One region of the Shouchella sp. JSM 1781072 genome, then DNA from elsewhere that is predicted to be linked to it. Evidence: a T-box and tRNA genes for the amino acid it is inferred to sense, from the RefSeq annotation. Region 1 holds a T-box; the other holds one or more tRNA genes.
What was found. A T-box is a leader RNA that pairs with one kind of tRNA and senses whether it is charged. The one in region 1 lies ahead of alaS (alanine--tRNA ligase), so its partner is inferred to be a tRNA-Ala.
Positions count from the first base shown of each region.

Region 2: it has a tRNA-Ala gene. The T-box ahead of alaS (alanine--tRNA ligase) is inferred to sense a tRNA for this amino acid. The anticodon was not compared.

Region 1 is NZ_JBHFQE010000001.1:1,572,090-1,581,252, forward strand. Features, by position in the region: gene mltG (endolytic transglycosylase MltG) at 1-150, opposite strand, end outside; gene ACE1TH_RS08400 (DUF1292 domain-containing protein) at 274-567, opposite strand; gene ruvX (Holliday junction resolvase RuvX) at 585-1,010, opposite strand; gene ACE1TH_RS08410 (IreB family regulatory phosphoprotein) at 1,007-1,279, opposite strand; gene alaS (alanine--tRNA ligase) at 1,360-4,002, opposite strand; T-box leader at 4,054-4,262, opposite strand; gene ACE1TH_RS08420 (AI-2E family transporter) at 4,320-5,396, opposite strand; gene ACE1TH_RS08425 (DUF3918 domain-containing protein) at 5,525-5,713, opposite strand; gene ACE1TH_RS08430 (hypothetical protein) at 5,734-5,925, opposite strand; gene ACE1TH_RS08435 (PRC-barrel domain-containing protein) at 5,937-6,401, opposite strand; gene recD2 (SF1B family DNA helicase RecD2) at 6,484-8,742, opposite strand; gene ACE1TH_RS08445 (tetratricopeptide repeat protein) at 8,753-9,163, opposite strand, start outside.
Region 2 is NZ_JBHFQE010000001.1:249,988-259,150, forward strand. Features, by position in the region: gene ACE1TH_RS01330 (iron-containing alcohol dehydrogenase) at 1-953, shown strand, start outside; gene ddlA (D-alanine--D-alanine ligase) at 1,058-2,161, shown strand; gene ACE1TH_RS01340 (glucose-6-phosphate isomerase) at 2,228-3,574, shown strand; gene ACE1TH_RS01345 (YugN-like family protein) at 3,674-4,090, shown strand; gene ACE1TH_RS01350 (hypothetical protein) at 4,152-4,313, shown strand; gene ACE1TH_RS01355 (hypothetical protein) at 4,317-4,529, opposite strand; gene ACE1TH_RS01360 (hypothetical protein) at 4,551-4,718, opposite strand; gene ACE1TH_RS01365 (hypothetical protein) at 4,741-4,929, opposite strand; tRNA gene ACE1TH_RS01370 (tRNA-Ala) at 5,082-5,154, shown strand; gene ACE1TH_RS01375 (DeoR/GlpR family DNA-binding transcription regulator) at 5,398-6,153, shown strand; gene ACE1TH_RS01380 (four-carbon acid sugar kinase family protein) at 6,181-7,479, shown strand; gene pdxA (4-hydroxythreonine-4-phosphate dehydrogenase PdxA) at 7,483-8,481, shown strand; gene ACE1TH_RS01390 (GntP family permease) at 8,562-9,163, shown strand, end outside.

The DNA.
Region 1 (9,163 bases):
CGCAACATACGTATATCCGCCTATTATAACGGCAATCAGAACGACAAAAAAAGCCGATAAGCTAATTAAGACAATTTTCCGAACTGTCTTTGCTTGCGATGCACGTTCTTGATATTCGTCATTTGCGTTATGGTTCTTATCTTTTGCCATTAATTGCCTCCTCACCTGTCCCATTATACAATAAGTGCTTTATTTGTTGTATAAAAAAATGGGCAATGTTCAGCATAACATACATAGTAACCCGTGCAGATCATTGCACGGGTTATCAGCCATTTACTCTTCTTCTTCTTCTTCAGTAAATGTATTTAGCATTTCTTCGATCATTTCCCATTCTTCATCTGTTTCAACTGGGAAAAAAGCAATATCATTTTCTTCGTCTTCACGATCTTCGTAGCGGAAAGCAAAGACTTCAATTTCATCCTCATCTTCCTCTTCTTCTCCGACAGGTACTAATACCATATATGATTTATTTGTTTCATCTACACTAAAACGAAAGAGTTCGTCAAATAAATGCTCTGTACCTTCTTCGTCTGGAATAACAAAACGCTCTTTTTCTTCTTGTGCCATTCTAAATCCCTACCTTTTTAATTTAAATGCGAGCGACGATCCAAATAGCCTTGCAAGATTAAACTTGCAGCCATTTGATCAATCACTTTTTTTCGCTTCTTACGGCTTACGTCAGCATCAACTAAAACACGCTCTGCCGCCATTGTTGTTAAACGTTCATCCCAAAGATCAATCTTTATTGAGACATGTTGTGATAGTTGTTCAACAAACTGTTCGCTTCGTTCTCCACTAGCGCCAATTGTGCCGTCCATATTTTTAGGATAGCCAACAACAACTGTTTCCACCGCATGATCTTCTATTAAAGAAGTAATTTGCTTAAAATCGTCTACTTCGTTCGTCTCGCTTCTTCGTATCGTTTTTAAACCTTGGGCTGTCCAACCAAAGGCATCGCTAATCGCTACGCCTATCGTTTTTGTGCCAACATCGAGTCCAAGTATTTTCATTTGATCGCTTTTCCTTGCTCCTTAAGATAAGACTTTACTAATGTCTCGATTAGCTCATCTCGTTCAAGTTTACGAATTAACGTACGCGCATCTTTGTGTCGCGGAATATATGCTGGATCACCAGATAAGAGGTACCCGACAATTTGGTTAATTGGATTATAGCCTTTTTCCTCTAGTGCATCATAAACAGATAAGAGCACCTCTCGCACATCTTTATCAAAGGAGTCGTCATTAAAGTTAAACTGCATTGTATTATCCATTGAACTCAATTGCTCTCACCCCTTTTAATTATTCATAGAAGGTTTTATTAAAAACGTTAACGCCTTTATTGTACAACAGATTGGTTCAATTAGGAAATTAAATTCACATGTTCCGTTACATATGCAAGAGCTTCGTTCAATTTTGCTGGATCTTTCCCTCCTGCTTGGGCCATATCAGGGCGACCGCCACCACCGCCACCGGTGCGACTCGCCACTTCCTTAATAAGCTTTCCAGCGTGTAACCCTTCGTTCATCGCTAATTTTGTTACGCCCGCTACAAAAGATAGTTTATCTCCTGTTTTTGCACCTAAAACAATCACTGCTTTTTGATCTTCTTTTTTCAGTGAGTCAACCATCGCGCGAAGAGATTCCATATCTTTTGCTTGTACAGCTTCTGCTAGAACTTGAATACCATTTACATCTACAGCCTTATCCATCAGTTGACCAGCTTCTTTTTGCGCTAGTTTAGCTGTTAATGATTCATTTTCTCGATTTGCTTCACGAAGTTCTTGCTGAAGTGTTTCAATTCGTGCAGGCACATCTCGCAGTTGCTTTACTTTTAAATGTTCTTGTGATTGAGATAGAAGCGCAAGTTGATTGTTAATAAACTCATACGCGCCTTTTGACGTTACCGCTTCAATTCGGCGAACGCCGGCACCAATACCAGATTCACTCATAATCTTAAACAGTCCGATTTCGGCTGAATTACTCACATGGATACCACCACATAGCTCAAGACTGTAATCACCAATCTGAACAACACGGACTTCATCACCATATTTTTCACCAAAGAGGGCCATTGCACCCATTTCTTTCGCTTGCGCCAATGATTTTAACGAGATCTCGACAGGAAGTGCTTGCCAAATTTTTTCATTCACAAGCTGCTCAATTTGAACGAGTTCGTTCGGTGTTACTTGTCCAAAGTGTGAGAAATCAAAGCGAAGCCGTTCACGATTTACAAGTGAGCCTGCTTGATTAACGTGTTCTCCTAAAACATCTTTTAACGCTTGGTGAAGAAGGTGCGTTGCTGTATGATTTTTTACGATGTCTAGACGTTCACGCACTTCAATTCTTGCTTGAACTTGATCGCCTACTTGTAACGTCCCTGATTCAATTTCAACCGTATGCAGGTGTTGACCATTAGGAGCTTTTTTCACATCTTGAACACGCCCTTGACCGTTTTCGGTATAAATCACCCCTTGATCGGCAACTTGTCCACCACTTTCAGCGTAGAACGGTGTTTCCGCAAGAATAATGGAAACCGTATCCCCTTCTTTAGCCTGATCAACAGAATCTTTTTCTTTTACAATGACGCTAATGGTTGCACTTGTTTCTGTATGCTCATAGCCAACAAACATACTTGGCGTTTTTAAATCACCGAATATGTCTTCTTGCACACCCATAGAAGCTGTTTCTTGTCTAGCTGCGCGAGCACGATTTCGTTGAGCTTCCATCTCTTTTTCAAATTCTTCCCGGTGGATCGTTAAGCCTTCTTCTTCTACATATTCTTCCGTCAAATCAACCGGAAAGCCATATGTATCATAAAGACGAAACACATCTGAACCAGCGATTACTTGCTCATTGTTTGCTTTTGCTTTTTTCATGATGTCGTTTAAAATCGTTAAGCCTTCATGTAGCGTCTCATGAAAACGTTCTTCTTCTGTGCGAATCACTCGCTGAATAAAGTCTTTTTTCTGGGTAACCTCTGGGTAAAAGTCTTCCATTATCTGACCGACAACAGGAACGAGATTAAACATAAATGGCTTTTCAATCCCAATCGTTTTCGCAAATCGCACTGCTCGTCTTAATAAACGACGTAAGACATATCCTCTTCCTTCATTTGAAGGAAGCGCCCCATCTCCAATGGCAAATGCAACTGTGCGGATATGGTCAACAACGACTTTGAAGGCTGTATCTGCCGCTTCATTTCCCGTATTGTACGTTGCATTAGCAAGTTTTTCCGTTTCTTTTATGATTGGTAAAAAGAGATCTGTATCAAAATTTGTTTTTGCATCTTGAATAACGGATACCATCCGCTCTAAGCCCATTCCTGTATCAATATTTTTCTTTGGAAGGGGCGTATAGGTGTCGTCTGCGTTGTGATTAAATTGAGAGAAAACCAAGTTCCAAATTTCTAAATAACGTTCATTCTCGCCACCTGGATACAATTCAGGGTCCTTAGGATCATTGCCATAATCAGGACCACGATCATAGAAGATTTCAGAGTTTGGACCACTCGGCCCTTCTCCGATGTCCCAGAAATTCCCTTCTAAACGAATAATGCGTTCTTCCGGTACGCCCACTTTTTCAATCCATAAATCGTACGCTTCATGATCCTCTGGATGGACCGTAACAGATAGCTTTTCTTCATCAAAGCCAATCCATTTTTCGCTTGTTAGAAACTCCCAGCTCCATACAATCGCATCTTCTTTAAAATATTCGCCAATTGAAAAATTCCCAAGCATTTCAAAAAATGTGTGGTGACGAGCCGTTTTCCCAACGATTTCAATATCATTTGTCCGAATCGATTTTTGCGCAATGACAATCCGAGGATTATCCGGGATCACACGACCATCAAAGTATTTTTTTAACGTTGCCACGCCACTGTTAATCCATAATAAACTTGGATCTTCAAACGGGACTAGAGATGCACTTGGCTCAACAGAATGGCCTTTCTCTTTAAAGAAATCAATAAACATTTGTCGAACTTCAGCCGATGTTAAGTGCTTCATTAGACTCATCCTCCTTATGTATAGAAAACAAATAAAAAAACCCCTTCCCAATAAAGGGACGAGATTGTCTTTTTCACGCGGTACCACCCTTAATTATAACAAACGTAACTGTTATCACTTAAGCCCCTTAACGCAGGATACGGCGATTAGCTCGCTACTCCAGAATAGCATTCCGCATCTCTTCGTTAATGCTTTTCTCAGCCTAGAAAGCATCTCTCTAAAAACGGGCTTATGCGTACTCGTTCTTTCATTGTATTTCATCATGTACATATACGTTTCTTTATTCACGAAAATTATAGCGCGCAAGCCTTTAAAAGTCAATTCATCTCCACTTCACCTTTAAGGTAATTTCGGATATGAAGGATGGTTACTTTCGCAATCGCTGTAATGGGTACAGCGACTAAAAGTCCTATGACGCCCCCTACTTCAACCCCGACTAATAGAGCTAAAATAATCAAGATCGGATGCAAGTGAACCGTTTTGCCAACAATTAAAGGTGATAACACATTGCCTTCGATTTGTTGAATCACGAAGATACTAATTACGGTAAACAAAGCTAGTTGAGGCGAATCAAGTAAGGCTGAACCTACAGCCGGCACCGCGCCAATGAATGCGCCAAAATATGGGATTAAATCGGTCGCACCAATAAACAATCCTAACAGTAGCGCATAAGGAACACCTAAAATCCAAAGTGCAATGGTCGCTAGTCCACCAACACAAACCGCGACGAGCAACTGCCCTCGCAAATATGAGCCAAATGTTTTATCGACATCTTTAAGGTAAAGCCGCACCTTTTCGCGGCTTTTTTTGGGTGTGATGTAAAAACCGACACGCTGCAAAAGCGCAAAATCTTTTAATAAGTAAAAAACAAGAAACGGTACAACAACCCATAAAATGCTCATTTGAATGACTTTAACAATTACACTTTCTACTTGATCCAAACTTGACTCAACAAACTGTTCCATCTTTGAAGACCAGTCCGTAACATGATCTTGCAACGGATCTGGTAACCGTTCTGTTTGTTCTTGAAATTCAAATACCATCCCTTTTATAGAGGCCAAATGTTCTGGCAACACTTGAACAGCTTCTTGAACTTGTCGTGACATAATCGGGATGCCGATAAATAATAAGGTAGTCATCATAACAAGAAAGACTAAAAACAATAATACCGTAGCCAACGTTCGATTAACGCCCAAGTGAACAGCTTTCTCAACTACAGGGTGTAATAAATAAGCGAGCAATATCGCAACAAGTATGGGCCAAATCAACGGTTGAATGATTTGAAATAGCGGAGCCAGATGACTGAGCGCATACAAAAGCAATAAAACAAACACTAATATGACGAGCCATTTTGACCACTTCACTAAATCCGTTATGTACATCTCTCGCTTCATCTTTTATCACACCCCTTTGAATAGCGTGTGCAAATAATCCGAAATTAACCAAAAAAAACATGGATGTCGTTCATCCATGTTAACGTTGCGCATGTTGGCGTTTTCCACAGCCTTCGAAGGTGAAGATATTAATGAAACATCTTCTTTACTTTTTTCTTTGTTTTTTTCCACGTTTTCGCGTTCATTATTTTTTTATCGGCTTCCATAAGCGGTTCAAAGAAATTGTAGACTTTCTTTTTGGTTTTTTTGTCATTCATTGTTGAGTACCAAGCAGCTCCAAGACCAATCACCATTAATGGTGCAATGGATTTACGCATGATCGATTCACCTCGATTCTTTATAAATCTATTCGTCTTTCTTCTTCTTCAAACAAATCATCAAGTGAGCTTAATGATCCATCTTCCTCTACTTGGTGAAGCATTAATGTTCCTTTAACGAGACTCATTTCAATGAAGCAATTCCAGCAATAATACTGGTTGGTTCCAATTTTTCCTATGTCTTTTAAATTACAATTTGGACAATGCAAGATAGGTGCCTCCTCTACAGAGACAAGATCGCCCTTTCCTTACAAAGAAGAAGATCGTGGCCCTTCACCACTTTGCGTCCTTCTTTAATGTCGGATAACCAGCCATCTGTCACTTCGTACCCTACGATGGTGCCCACTTCCATAGAAAAATATACATCTTCTGCCAAACCAAGCATTTCGCCTTCAGTAGATAACAAAGGTTTACCTCTAAATTTTTTTCGACTTGTCCAAATTGGATCATAGTGTTTGTGTTCTTCTAGAAGCTTCTCTACTTTTGAAATGTCTTGTACCATGATCGCCTGCTCACCGATATGCTGAATCGACTCAAATGGCAGAAATCCATGATGATGTAAAAGTGCGTGGTTTTTTTTCACCATAAACCCAACCATTCGACCGTTCTTCATGTATCCATCACTAATTTGACCGATTTCATAACCAGTCTCTACGGACACAAGCGGGAGTCCAATCATTGCCTGCATCGTTCGCAAAAGCTGCACCACCTCTCCGAACAGTTATAATGTATGTATATCCCACTATCCTATCCGCGGAGATGGTTACCAGCTAGTGCATGCGTTCCTGCAGACGTTCTTTTAACTTCGATTGTCGACCATCATTATGCTTATGAATCGCGTGTTCAAATGTTTTTAAATCCCCACATAAAAGTAAAAACTGCTTTGCTCTTGTAATGCCTGTATAAAGTAAATTTCTTCTTAACATGCGTTGATAATTCCCTACAACTGGCATAACAACGATTGGAAATTCACTACCTTGCGCTTTGTGAATCGATGAACAATATGCATGTGTTAACTGGCCAAAATCTTTTTTCTCATAGACCACTTCTAAACCGTCAAAAGACACAACAAGCTGATCCTTTTTCTCTGTCGTCTCTTTTGCATAAAGGATTGCGACAATCTCTCCTCTGTCCCCATTAAACACATTTTCTTCCGTGTTATTAACGAGCTGAAGCACCATATCTCCTTTTCGAAAAATAACGTCTCCAAATGGAATTTCACGACGTTCTTCTTTTGCAGGATTAAATAACGTCTGAAGCATCGTATTTAGTTCAATAATTCCAGCACCACCACGGTAGATCGGTGCTAAAACCTGTATTTCTCGAGAGCTATATCCTTTGTTTACTGCATTTTCGCAAATTTGCCAAACAGCTTGCTTTACTTGGTTCGTATGACAAGAAAAAAATCGCAAGTCAGGCTTTTTGGCTGTAAGATCGTTAGGAAGATGGCCATCTTTCATGGAATGAGCTAGCTCAATGATGGAGGATCCTTCCGCTTGTCGATAAATTTCATTCAGTTGAACAGTCGGGATGACGTTTGCATCCAGTAAGTCTTTTAACACTTGACCAGGTCCTACAGATGGCAATTGGTTTTCATCTCCAACGAGAATAACTTGCATGCCTTTAGGAATCGCTTTAAACAGCTGATTGGCCACCCACGCGTCCACCATTGACATTTCATCGACTATCAAAAGTTCGCCTTCTAATTGATCGTGGTCGCCTTTTTCAAAACCCGTGGCATTTCCTTTCCAACCAAGCAAACTGTGAATCGTACCAGCAGGTAACTCAGTCGCTTCTGCCATACGCTTAGCGGCGCGACCAGTTGGAGCAGCCAACTTAAGCGGAGCCGTACGCGCATCTTTGTCTGCACCTGTTTGTTGATCGAGATTCACTCCATGCAAGCGGGCATAGGCTCCCACAATTCCTTTTATAACAGTCGTTTTCCCTGTACCCGGACCACCTGTTAACAGCATAATAGGTGAATGTAAAGCGGTCTCAATCGCTTCTTTTTGCAAAACAGAATACGTTACGTTGTGATCTTCTTCCAGCTGTCCTAACGTTTTTTCCATATCAGCTTGTGTGAACTCTGATTTCAGTTCATACGATTTGATCCTCATTATATTTTGCGCAATACCACGCTCTGCATAAAAAAGTGACTTCATATAAACTCGATCTTGTTCTGTAATAACAAAGCCTTCTTCATCCATTTGAATGAGACCCTCGTGAACAGCTTCAGGGCTAACAGGGTCATTTGGAGTTGTTAACAGCTTACTTACTTCTTCAACAAATGGGGCATGATATAAATATAGATGCCCGTCTTGAACACTTAGTTCATTTATAAGATAGAGGATACCCGCTCGTATTCTTTCCGGGTGGTCGCCTTTTAAACCAATGGCTGCTCCTAATTGGTCTGCGCGTCTGAAACCTACACCTTCTACATCTTTAATGAGTAAATATGGATTGGTTCGAATAATATCTAAAGCTTGAAGCTTGTAGGCACGGTAAACATTCATGGATAACTCTGTTCCAAATCCATATTGCGACAATTGGATAATGACTTGTTCTGCACCTTGATGTTCAAGTAAGCGTTGATGCAGAATTTCAGCGTGGTCTTTTTTCAGCTTAGGCACTTGCTCTAAAACGTTACGATCGTTAATAATTAATGAGATTGCCCGCTCCCCTAGTTGATTTACAATTGACTCTGCCGTCTTTACACCAATCCCAGGAAAACGATCACTTGATAAAAATTTAATAATACCATTTTTCGTTTTCGGCATTTCTCTTTTAAATGTTTCCACTTTATATTGTGTGCCAAATCGAGGGTGTTCAGTAACTTGACCGAAGAATGAATACGTTTCTTCTAACTCCAGCTCTGGTAAATGTCCGACAATGGTTGTTTTTTTCGCTTCAATTTGTTCATTTGTCTTCTCAATTTTCACCGTTGCTACGGTATAGTCGTTTTCTTCATTTCGAAACAAGACATGAGTGACTTGTCCTTTCATGTATCTTTCGGTTTCTTCAACATCCATAAACGCACACTCACCCTCTGTTTAATGCATCTTCAATGACTCGTTTTGCATTTCCCGCTAATAAGTGATCTTCTTGATTGTTAAGCGCTAAATCAAAACATTTTAGTGCTTCATCAATCGCTTCATTTGAAACATAAATCACACCTAAATTATAATACGCATCGGCATGTGTAGCATCTTGCTTAATCACGTCAATAAATAATTGTTGTGCCGCCTCTAGTTGCTCTTGTTGCGCCAAACAAAGTCCGTATTGAAAAGCAATCTCAACGTCTTCTTTGTTTAATTCATGGGCATAGCTTAAGTTCGCCTGTGCGTGGGCAAATGATTGAAGCTGATAGTGGCTCATGCCTAGCATATAGAATAGATCTGCATCATGTAACCCCTTTTGTTGAGCCGTTAAAAACCATTCAATTGCTTTTTG
Region 2 (9,163 bases), 1.3 Mb from region 1:
ACCCGCGCTTAAAGACTGTTCGCAAAGGGATTGAACTTTGTAAAGAGCACTCGATCGGCTTTATTTTAGCTGTTGGTGGTGGAAGCGTGATTGATGCAACGAAAGCCATTGCTGTAGGCGCACGGACGGAAACAGACGTCTGGGACATTATTACAAAAAAAGAACTCGCAGAAGATGCCCTTCCGTTCGGTACGATTTTAACGTTAGCAGCAACCGGATCAGAAATGAATTCCGGATCGGTCATTACAAATTGGGATACCCATCAAAAAGTCGGCTGGGGCTCAATTTTTACGTTCCCGAACTTTTCTATTTTAGATCCAGAAAACACGGTGTCTGTGCCAAAGGATCAAACCGTGTATGGCATCGTTGATATGATGACCCATGTATTAGAAGCGTATTTCCACCCAGCTGAAAATACGCTCTTGCAAGACCGTATATGTGAGTCGATTCTTTTAACGGTTATGGAAGTTGCGCCAGACTTGCTAAATGATTTAGAAGACACGGATTTACGTGAAACGATTCTTTATAGTGGCACCATGGCGCTTAACGGAATTACACAAATGGGCGCGCGGGGCGACTGGGGTACACATAACTTAGAGCACGCTGTATCTGCCGTTTCCGATATTCCTCATGCCGGTGGATTAGCAATTTTATTCCCGCACTGGATGCGTCATAGCGTTGATGTAAATCCAGAGCGCGGTGCACAACTTGCCGAGCGTGTTTTTGGTGTAGATCGTACGGGCAAAGAAGATCGTGATGTTGCTTTAGAAGGAATCGACAAATTGTCAGCGTTCTGGACAGCTTTAGGGGCACCATCAACGTTAAGTCATTATGAAATTACAGAAGATCAGCTTGAAGAAATTGCAGACATCGCGAGTGCAAATGGCTATTACGGCAACTACCACAAAATTGGTAAGCCAGAATCGTTAGAGATTCTCAAACAAGCCCTGTAAAATAAAGAAGGCAGCCAATTTTTGGTTGTCTTTTTTCATTACGTATTTCTCATTCTGTAACAAGCTATTTCCGTGTATAATAAACGGGAAGGAGAGTGAAGGGTTTGGCAAAAACACGTGTAGGAATTATTTTTGGTGGAAAATCAGCTGAACATGAAGTATCGCTTCAATCAGCAAAAAACATAGTCGACGCGATCGATAAAGATCGGTTTGACGTTACACTTATCGGTATTGATAAACAAGGCCAATGGCATTTAAATGAAGCCTCTAATTTCTTATTAAATGAAGACAATCCAGCTTTAATTGAGCTTAATAAATCAAATGAAGGGATTTCTTTTTTACCTGGAAAAGAATCCAATCAACTCCAGCCCGTTAATCAACATACGGCGCTTGGACAGCTAGACGTAATTTTTCCAATTGTACACGGAACGCTTGGAGAAGATGGGTCTCTACAAGGAATGATGCGAATCGCAAATTTACCATTTGTTGGTTCAAATGTTTTAGGATCTGCAGTGAGTATGGATAAAGATATCGCTAAGAAACTTCTTCAAGCAGAAGGGCTTCAAGTAGCGAACGGGGTAAGCTTTAATCGTTCAACGAAAGCATCTATTAACTTTAATGAGATTAACGAATCTTTAGGGATGCCGGTCTTTATTAAGCCAGCCAATCAAGGCTCATCTGTTGGCGTTAGTAAGGCGACAAATGAAGCTGAACTTCAGGAAGCTGTAGAATCTGCTTTTTCCTATGATCATAAAGTTTTAATTGAAGCAGCAGTTGTTGGAAGAGAAATTGAATGTGCGGTTCTTGGGAATGATGAACCAAAAGCAAGTGTATGTGGAGAAATTTTGCCACAAGACGGTTTCTATTCGTATGATGCGAAATACATTAGCGAAGATGGTGCAAAACTTGCCATTCCAGCAGAACTTTCAGAAGATGTTAGCGCACAAATTCAAGAAATTGCTAAACGTGCTTATCAAGCTTTAAATTGTGAAGGGTTAGCACGAGTAGATGTTTTCTTAACAGAAGATCATGAAGTAGTGATTAATGAAATTAACACACTCCCAGGGTTCACAAAAATCAGCATGTATCCAAAGCTTTGGGAAGAGAGTGGGCTTTCCTATCAAGATTTAATTTCCACGCTGATCGATTTAGCGATTGAACGTCATGAACAAGATAAGCTGTTAAAGAGCTCGGTTTTTGACCGCTGATTACTTGTGTTTTTCGCCTCCTTTCGGTACATTAATGAAGTACCGAATATAAGGAGGCTCTTTTTAATGGCACATATTCAATTCGATTATAGCAAAGCACTTTCCTTTTTCGGAGAGCATGAGATGAAGCATTTGCAAGATCAAGTAACAACTGCACATCAAGCCCTTCACGAAAAAACGGGAGCAGGGAATGACTTTTTAGGGTGGATCGACTTACCAGTTGATTATGATAAAGAGGAATTTGCACGTATACAAGAAGCAGCTAAAAAAATTCGTAACGATTCAGACGTATTACTTGTTGCCGGAATTGGTGGTTCCTATTTAGGGGCAAGAGCAGCAATTGAAGCGTTAAACCATTCATTTTTTAATGTCCTATCAAACGAACAGCGTAACGCGCCACAAGTCATTTTTGTCGGACAGAATATCAGTTCAACCTATATTCGCGATTTATTTGACTTGCTGGAAGGGCGCGACGTCTCTGTAAATGTTATTTCGAAATCTGGCACAACGACGGAGCCAGCTATCGCATTCCGTATTTTCCGTGACTTCTTGGAAAAGAAGTACGGTAAAGAAGAAGCGCGTACACGCATTTATGCGACAACAGATAAAGAAAAAGGTGCACTAAAAACGCTTGCGAACGAAGAAGGATACGAGTCATTTGTTATTCCTGATGACGTTGGTGGACGTTTCTCTGTTTTAACTGCTGTTGGACTTTTACCGATTGCTGTATCTGGCCTTAATATTGAACAAATGATGAAAGGTGCTGCAGATGCGAGAGATGCGTATGCTTCACCTAAGCTTGAAGAAAACGAAGCATACCAATATGCAGCAGTTCGCAATGTTCTATATAACAAAGGGAAGACAATTGAACTTATGGTGAACTATGAGCCGCAGCTTCACTTTGTTTCAGAGTGGTGGAAGCAACTATTTGGTGAAAGTGAAGGAAAAGACCAAAAAGGCATTTATCCTGCCTCAGTAGATTTTTCTACAGATCTTCACTCAATGGGTCAATATGTGCAAGATGGACGTCGTGATTTATTTGAAACTGTCTTACATGTTGAGAATGTGGACAAGCATATTGAAATTGAAAAAGCAGAGCAAGATTTAGACGGATTAAATTATCTTGCTGGGGAAACAATGGATTTTGTGAACAAACAAGCGTTTAAAGGGACGATGCTCGCTCACACAGATGGCGGTGTTCCAAACTTAATCGTGTCGATTCCAAAGCTTGATGAGTACACATTTGGCTATCTTGTGTATTTCTTTGAAAAAGCGGTCGCAATTAGTGGCTACATGCTGGGAGTCAACCCGTTTGATCAACCGGGAGTAGAAGCATATAAGAAAAATATGTTTGCTTTACTCGGAAAGCCCGGCTTCGAAAAAGAAAAAGAAGAACTTGAAAAACGTCTATAAACAGGGAAAGCACGGGTGATGGTTCATCCGTGCTTTTTTGATGCATAAGTTTTTCGAAGGCTCACACACTAATCAATAAAAACGATTAGGAGCGGTCATATGATTTATGTATCTTCAAAAATTGAAGGCAAAGAAGTGAAAGCAAAAGAATTAGAGTCATTATTAACGCCTCTTGGTTATTCAATTGGTGGAAATTGGGATTATGATCATGGTTATTATGATTATAAGCTAGCAGAAGAAGGGGGCTATACATTTCTTCGTTTACCGTTTACAGCAGTAGAAGGAGAAGTTGGCTCAAGCCATGCTGTATTTGAAATGGGGAAGCCGTATTTACTAAACCATGTCTATCAAGATGGAAACACAGATGAAGGCATAGGAGGCTACATCCCCCCTGCGGTTGATGGACTAATTAACCAATTTCAGCGACCAATTGATAAAGATGGGGAAGTGGACGAGAAATATGTCGACGTCGCCAAAAATTTAATAGAAGAAGTTGAACAAACCTTTCAACTGTAACTATTGTTTGCGGTCCCTCTAAGTTCTTGCTAAAGTAGGAAGAGAACGTGGAGGGATAACAATGACTGATGCAATTATTCTTGCTTTTGCCGTCTTTTTCGGATGGATTATTTTAGACGTTGCGAAAACAAAAAAAGTAACAGGGGAATTAATCATTCAAGCTGGCTTTGTTGGTGTGATTGGCGGGTTGATTTGGTATGTAATTGGTGTGTTGTTAGGATAGGCTTTATTTCGTTTTAGGTATTCGGTTTCGTTTGTTACGGTTGCGCTCTTTTACGATCCCTCGAATGGAACCGCCAATAAATGAGCCAAGGACAATGGCAAAAATGGAACCCCGAACTTCGCTTATATCTCCTAATAGCCATATCAATAGTAAATATAAACTCGTTGAACATATAGAAATGACAAACCCATGACCTATTACGCGGAACACACTCATCTACAGCACCTCAATCTTTATTTAAAATAAGGAGAAAGACAAAAATGTTAAAAAGATCACAACTGTAAAAATCAATGTAGTAATGAACCATCGCTTTACGCTCGGTTCGTTTTTTAAAGCAGAATCAATAATAACCATTAACAAAAACATGATAATAAAGAGAATGATGAATGTGAAAAATAAAATCACTCCGTTCAACTCCTAAGCAAGATCAGTTAGATTTCCGCTTATTGAAAATCCTTGGAATCAGCAATGTGTGGGTTAAAAAAAGCGCTACAGCGATAGCGAGCGCATTTATCCACTTTACATGATCATCGTAAATGAGAGATAAGACGAAGTAAACACTACCGCTTATCATCGCTAAAATCAATGCGTCAATCCATTTGTTAAACCGAACCATCTTTTTATGCCCCTTTTGTTTCTTCTCGTGCTTTGTTATTCAATACCCGTGATGATCACGATTAAACAGACGGTTTCCACGATGAAAAGCGCTTGTCGCGTTGAGGCTATTTATGATATATTATGAAAGTAGTATCAAACTCATACATATTCGGGGCCTTAGCTCAGCTGGGAGAGCGCTTCGCTGGCAGCGAAGAGGTCAGGGGTTCGAGCCCCCTAGGCTCCACTAGTTAGTGTAAAACACTTCCTCACGAGGAAGTGTTTTTTTAATTTCTTACGTATCCCGTCTGTGCAGATGAGATGTAGTTCAATTTTGTCATTTCATCTTATTTTGCTATACTTAATTGAGAAAAATAAACATGAAAATGAATGTTTTTCGCAAAAAACAACCGATTTATGAAAAAAACAAACAAATTAATGTTGACTTATGTCGAATAATGTTTTAAATTAACAATGAAAGGTGTTATAAATGAACATGAAAGCACAAGAACGAAAAAGCGTCATTCAAAATCTTTTAGAATCAAATGGAAAAGTGGAAATTGAAGAGTTAGCGGAGCAATTGAACGTATCTCAGATGACCATTCGTCGTGATTTAACGCAGTTAGAAGCAGATAACCAAGTGATTCGAACACCTGGAGGCGCCGTTCCGCAAAAAGCTTTGATTCGGGAAACACCTTATGCAAGAAAAGAAGTCGAACATTTAGATGCAAAGAAAGAAATTGCAAAAAAAGCAGTGTCACTGATTGAATTGAATGCAACCATCTTACTTGATTCAGGAACCACGACACTTGAAGTGGCTCGTCTCATCAAAGATCGTCAAGATTTAACCGTAGTCACAAATGATATTAAAATAGCTGCTGAACTTGTTCATTCATCTGTTACATGTATTGTAACAGGTGGTGAAGTGCAGGCAGAAGTTGGTGCTTTATACGGGAGTCAAGCGCAGGCATTGATTGAGTCCATTCACGTTGATTTATTTTTACTCGGTGCGCATGCGGTTAATTCGTTATCAGGAGTGATGGCACCGACCCTCGAAAAAGCAAAAATGAAGCAACTTATGATTCAATCTGCGCGAGAAACATGGCTCTTATGTGATTCTAGTAAATTTGCGCAACAATCGTTTGCTCATGTTTGCAGACTAGATCAAGTTGAAGGAATTATTACCGATTCAGATATAGCATTACATGAGCTTGGCCAATACCATGAAAAGATCGTACAAGTGTAAGAATGGAATAGAAAGGGGGCATGCAAGATGAAAGTTGGCGTGATCGCAGACGATTTAACAGGCGCCAATGCATCTGGTGTCAAGCTGGTGAAACAAGGTTTTCAGGCAACAACCATTGTTCATAGTGCAAGCTTACCAGAAAATAGTTATGTCGATGCCGTCGTGATGGACACGGATAGCCGATATATTGACGAAGCTATTGCGAGCCAGCGTGTAGGGCGAGCGATGAAAGAACTTCAAGCTTGGGGAGCTGATGTGTTTACGAAACGAATTGACAGTACATTTCGTGGAAATATTGGCGCTGAAATTGACGAAATGCTCTCGCATATGGCTGAAGATGCAATAAGCATTGTGATGCCATCGTTTCCAGAGTCTGGACGAACAATGGCAGGAGGCTATCTATTATTAGATGGGGTGCCGTTGCAAGAAACGTATGTTTCCAAGGATCCGATTGCTCCAATAACAGAATCGTTTATTCCCGATTTACTAGCAGAAAAAACAAGGCATCAAGTTGGATTTGTTTCATTAAGCACAGTAATGAAAACGGAATCAGCTATAGAAACGGCTATTCAAAAGGAAATCACTCAAGGCAATCGTGTCATTATTGTTGACGCGATGACCACGGAACAAATTGAAAAAGTAGCGCTCGCATTAACAATGCTTGAAAGACAAATCCTTTGTGCAGATCCAGGGCCATTAACAGCAAATTATGCCCGCGCTATGTTGCAGCAAGAAAACCAAAACGGCACGATTCTCGTATCGGTTGGAAGTGCAACGAGCTTAACAGGAGAACAGCTTACGTATTTAATCGAAAAGACAGGGTCAATCCCTGTATATGTTGATCCAGCGATGTTGGCTAGTTACAGCAGTACGTGGGATGAAGAAGTGGAGCGTGCGACAGAAGCTGCCCTAGAACAAGCAAAGGTAGATCGTGTTCTTATTGTGACGACTCATAAAAGCGGTCAAAAACTCGTCCCATTGAAAGCCAAAGCTGAGCAAGAAGGCAAAAGTCAAGATGCGCTGGCAAAGCGAATTACAGATGGACTTGCCACCATTAGCCGTAAAGTATTGACGCAAGAACAGTTAACGTTTGCAGGTTGTTTTACAAGTGGAGGCGACGTAACCGCTTCTGTCTGTGCTTTAGGAAGAGCGAACGGAATTGCTCTTAAAGATGAAGTCATGCCGCTTGCAGCATATGGAACTTTTGATGGCGGGTATTTTGATGGACTACCTGTTGTAACAAAAGGTGGACTGATCGGAGATAAAAAAGCGATCTATGAATGTGTGAAATTTATTGATCAAGCAGCGACAAAAATTGGAGGATGATGAATGATGAAACCAGTTATTGCGATTACGATGGGAGATCCAGCAGGAATTGGACCAGAAATTACGCTAGGGTCACTAAATAAACAAGAAATTTACGATGTGTGTACGCCGGTTGTAATCGGAAATGCACGAGTGTTGGAAAGCTTGTTTTCTGTAAAAGAAGTAGATTTCAAGATTAACAAAATAGAAAAAACAAGTGAAGCGAAAGGTGAATTTGGGACGATTGATTTAATTGATTTTCCAGATTTACCAGAGTATGAATTTGGTCAAGTGAACGGAAATAATGGAGAAGCTGCTTTTGCCTACATTAAACATGCGGCAGAGCTTTGTCGAGCAAATGAAGCGCAAGCCATGGCGACAGCGCCGATTAACAAAGAATCATTAAAAGCAGGTAACGTTCCTTACATCGGTCATACGGAAATGCTTGCCGGTATTGCCAATATCGATGATCCGCTAACCATGTTTGAAGTACGTAATATGCGAATCTTTTTCTTAACTAGACATTTATCGTTAAAAGATGCGATTGGTCAAATGACAAAAGAGCGTGTGCATGATTATTTGGTTCGCTGTGATGCAGCACTACAAAAGCTAGGGGTGGAAAAGCGAACTTTTGCAGTCGCAGGCTTAAACCCACATAGTGGAGAGAATGGTTTATTTGGGACAGAAGAAATGGACGAAATTAAGCCTGGCATTAAACTCGCAAAAGAGAGCGGGATTGACGCAGTCGGACCAGTTCCAGCAGATTCCGTCTTCTTCCAAGCGCTAAATGGGCGTTATGATGCGGTTTTATCCTTATATCATGATCAAGGACACATCGCAGCAAAAATGACGGATTTTCACCGCACGATTTCCATTACAAACGGTCTACCATTTTTACGTACGTCCGTTGATCACGGTACGGCGTTTGATATTGCGGGTCAAGGGATTGCAAGCTCCGTCTCAATGGAAGAGTCCATTAAGTTGGCAGCTAAGTACGCACCACATTTTGCAGGAAAAGAGTAAAGCATTTATGGAGGGCTGTTAATCAGTCCTTCACTCTTTATTAACGATTAAAGCGCTTACGCGTTTAGGGGGATAGGGTTATGGACGTATCTGGTACGCAAATGATACTCGGACTTGCAATTGCAATAGTTGTGTTAATTTTCTTAGTCGTAAAAACAAAGGTTCACGTGTTTTTAGCATTAATTATTGCTGCATCTATTACAGGTTTAGTAGGAGGAATGACGCCAACTGCGGTCGTTGACGCCATCACAGAAGGCTTTGGTAATACGTTAGGATCCATTGCCATTGTCATCGGTTTTGGTGTGATGATGGGTCGAATTCTTGAAGTCTCAGGAGCGGCTGAACGACTCGCTTATACAGTCGTGAAGTGGTTAGGAAAACGAAAAGAAGAGTGGGCGATGGCGGTCACTGGTTATATTGTTTCGATTCCCATTTTTGTTGATTCCGCCTTTATTATTTTAAGCCCATTGGCGAAAGCGTTATCAAAGAAAACTGGCCGTTCCATTGTTACACTGGCCATCGCTTTAGCAGGTGGTGCGGTTGTCATTCATAGTGCGGTGCCACCAACACCAGGTCCACTCGGAGTAGCGGGAATCTTTGGGATTGACATTGGCTGGATGATTATTACCGGGATGTTGTTTGGGATTCCGATTGTTATCTCTATGGTGTTATACGCGAAATG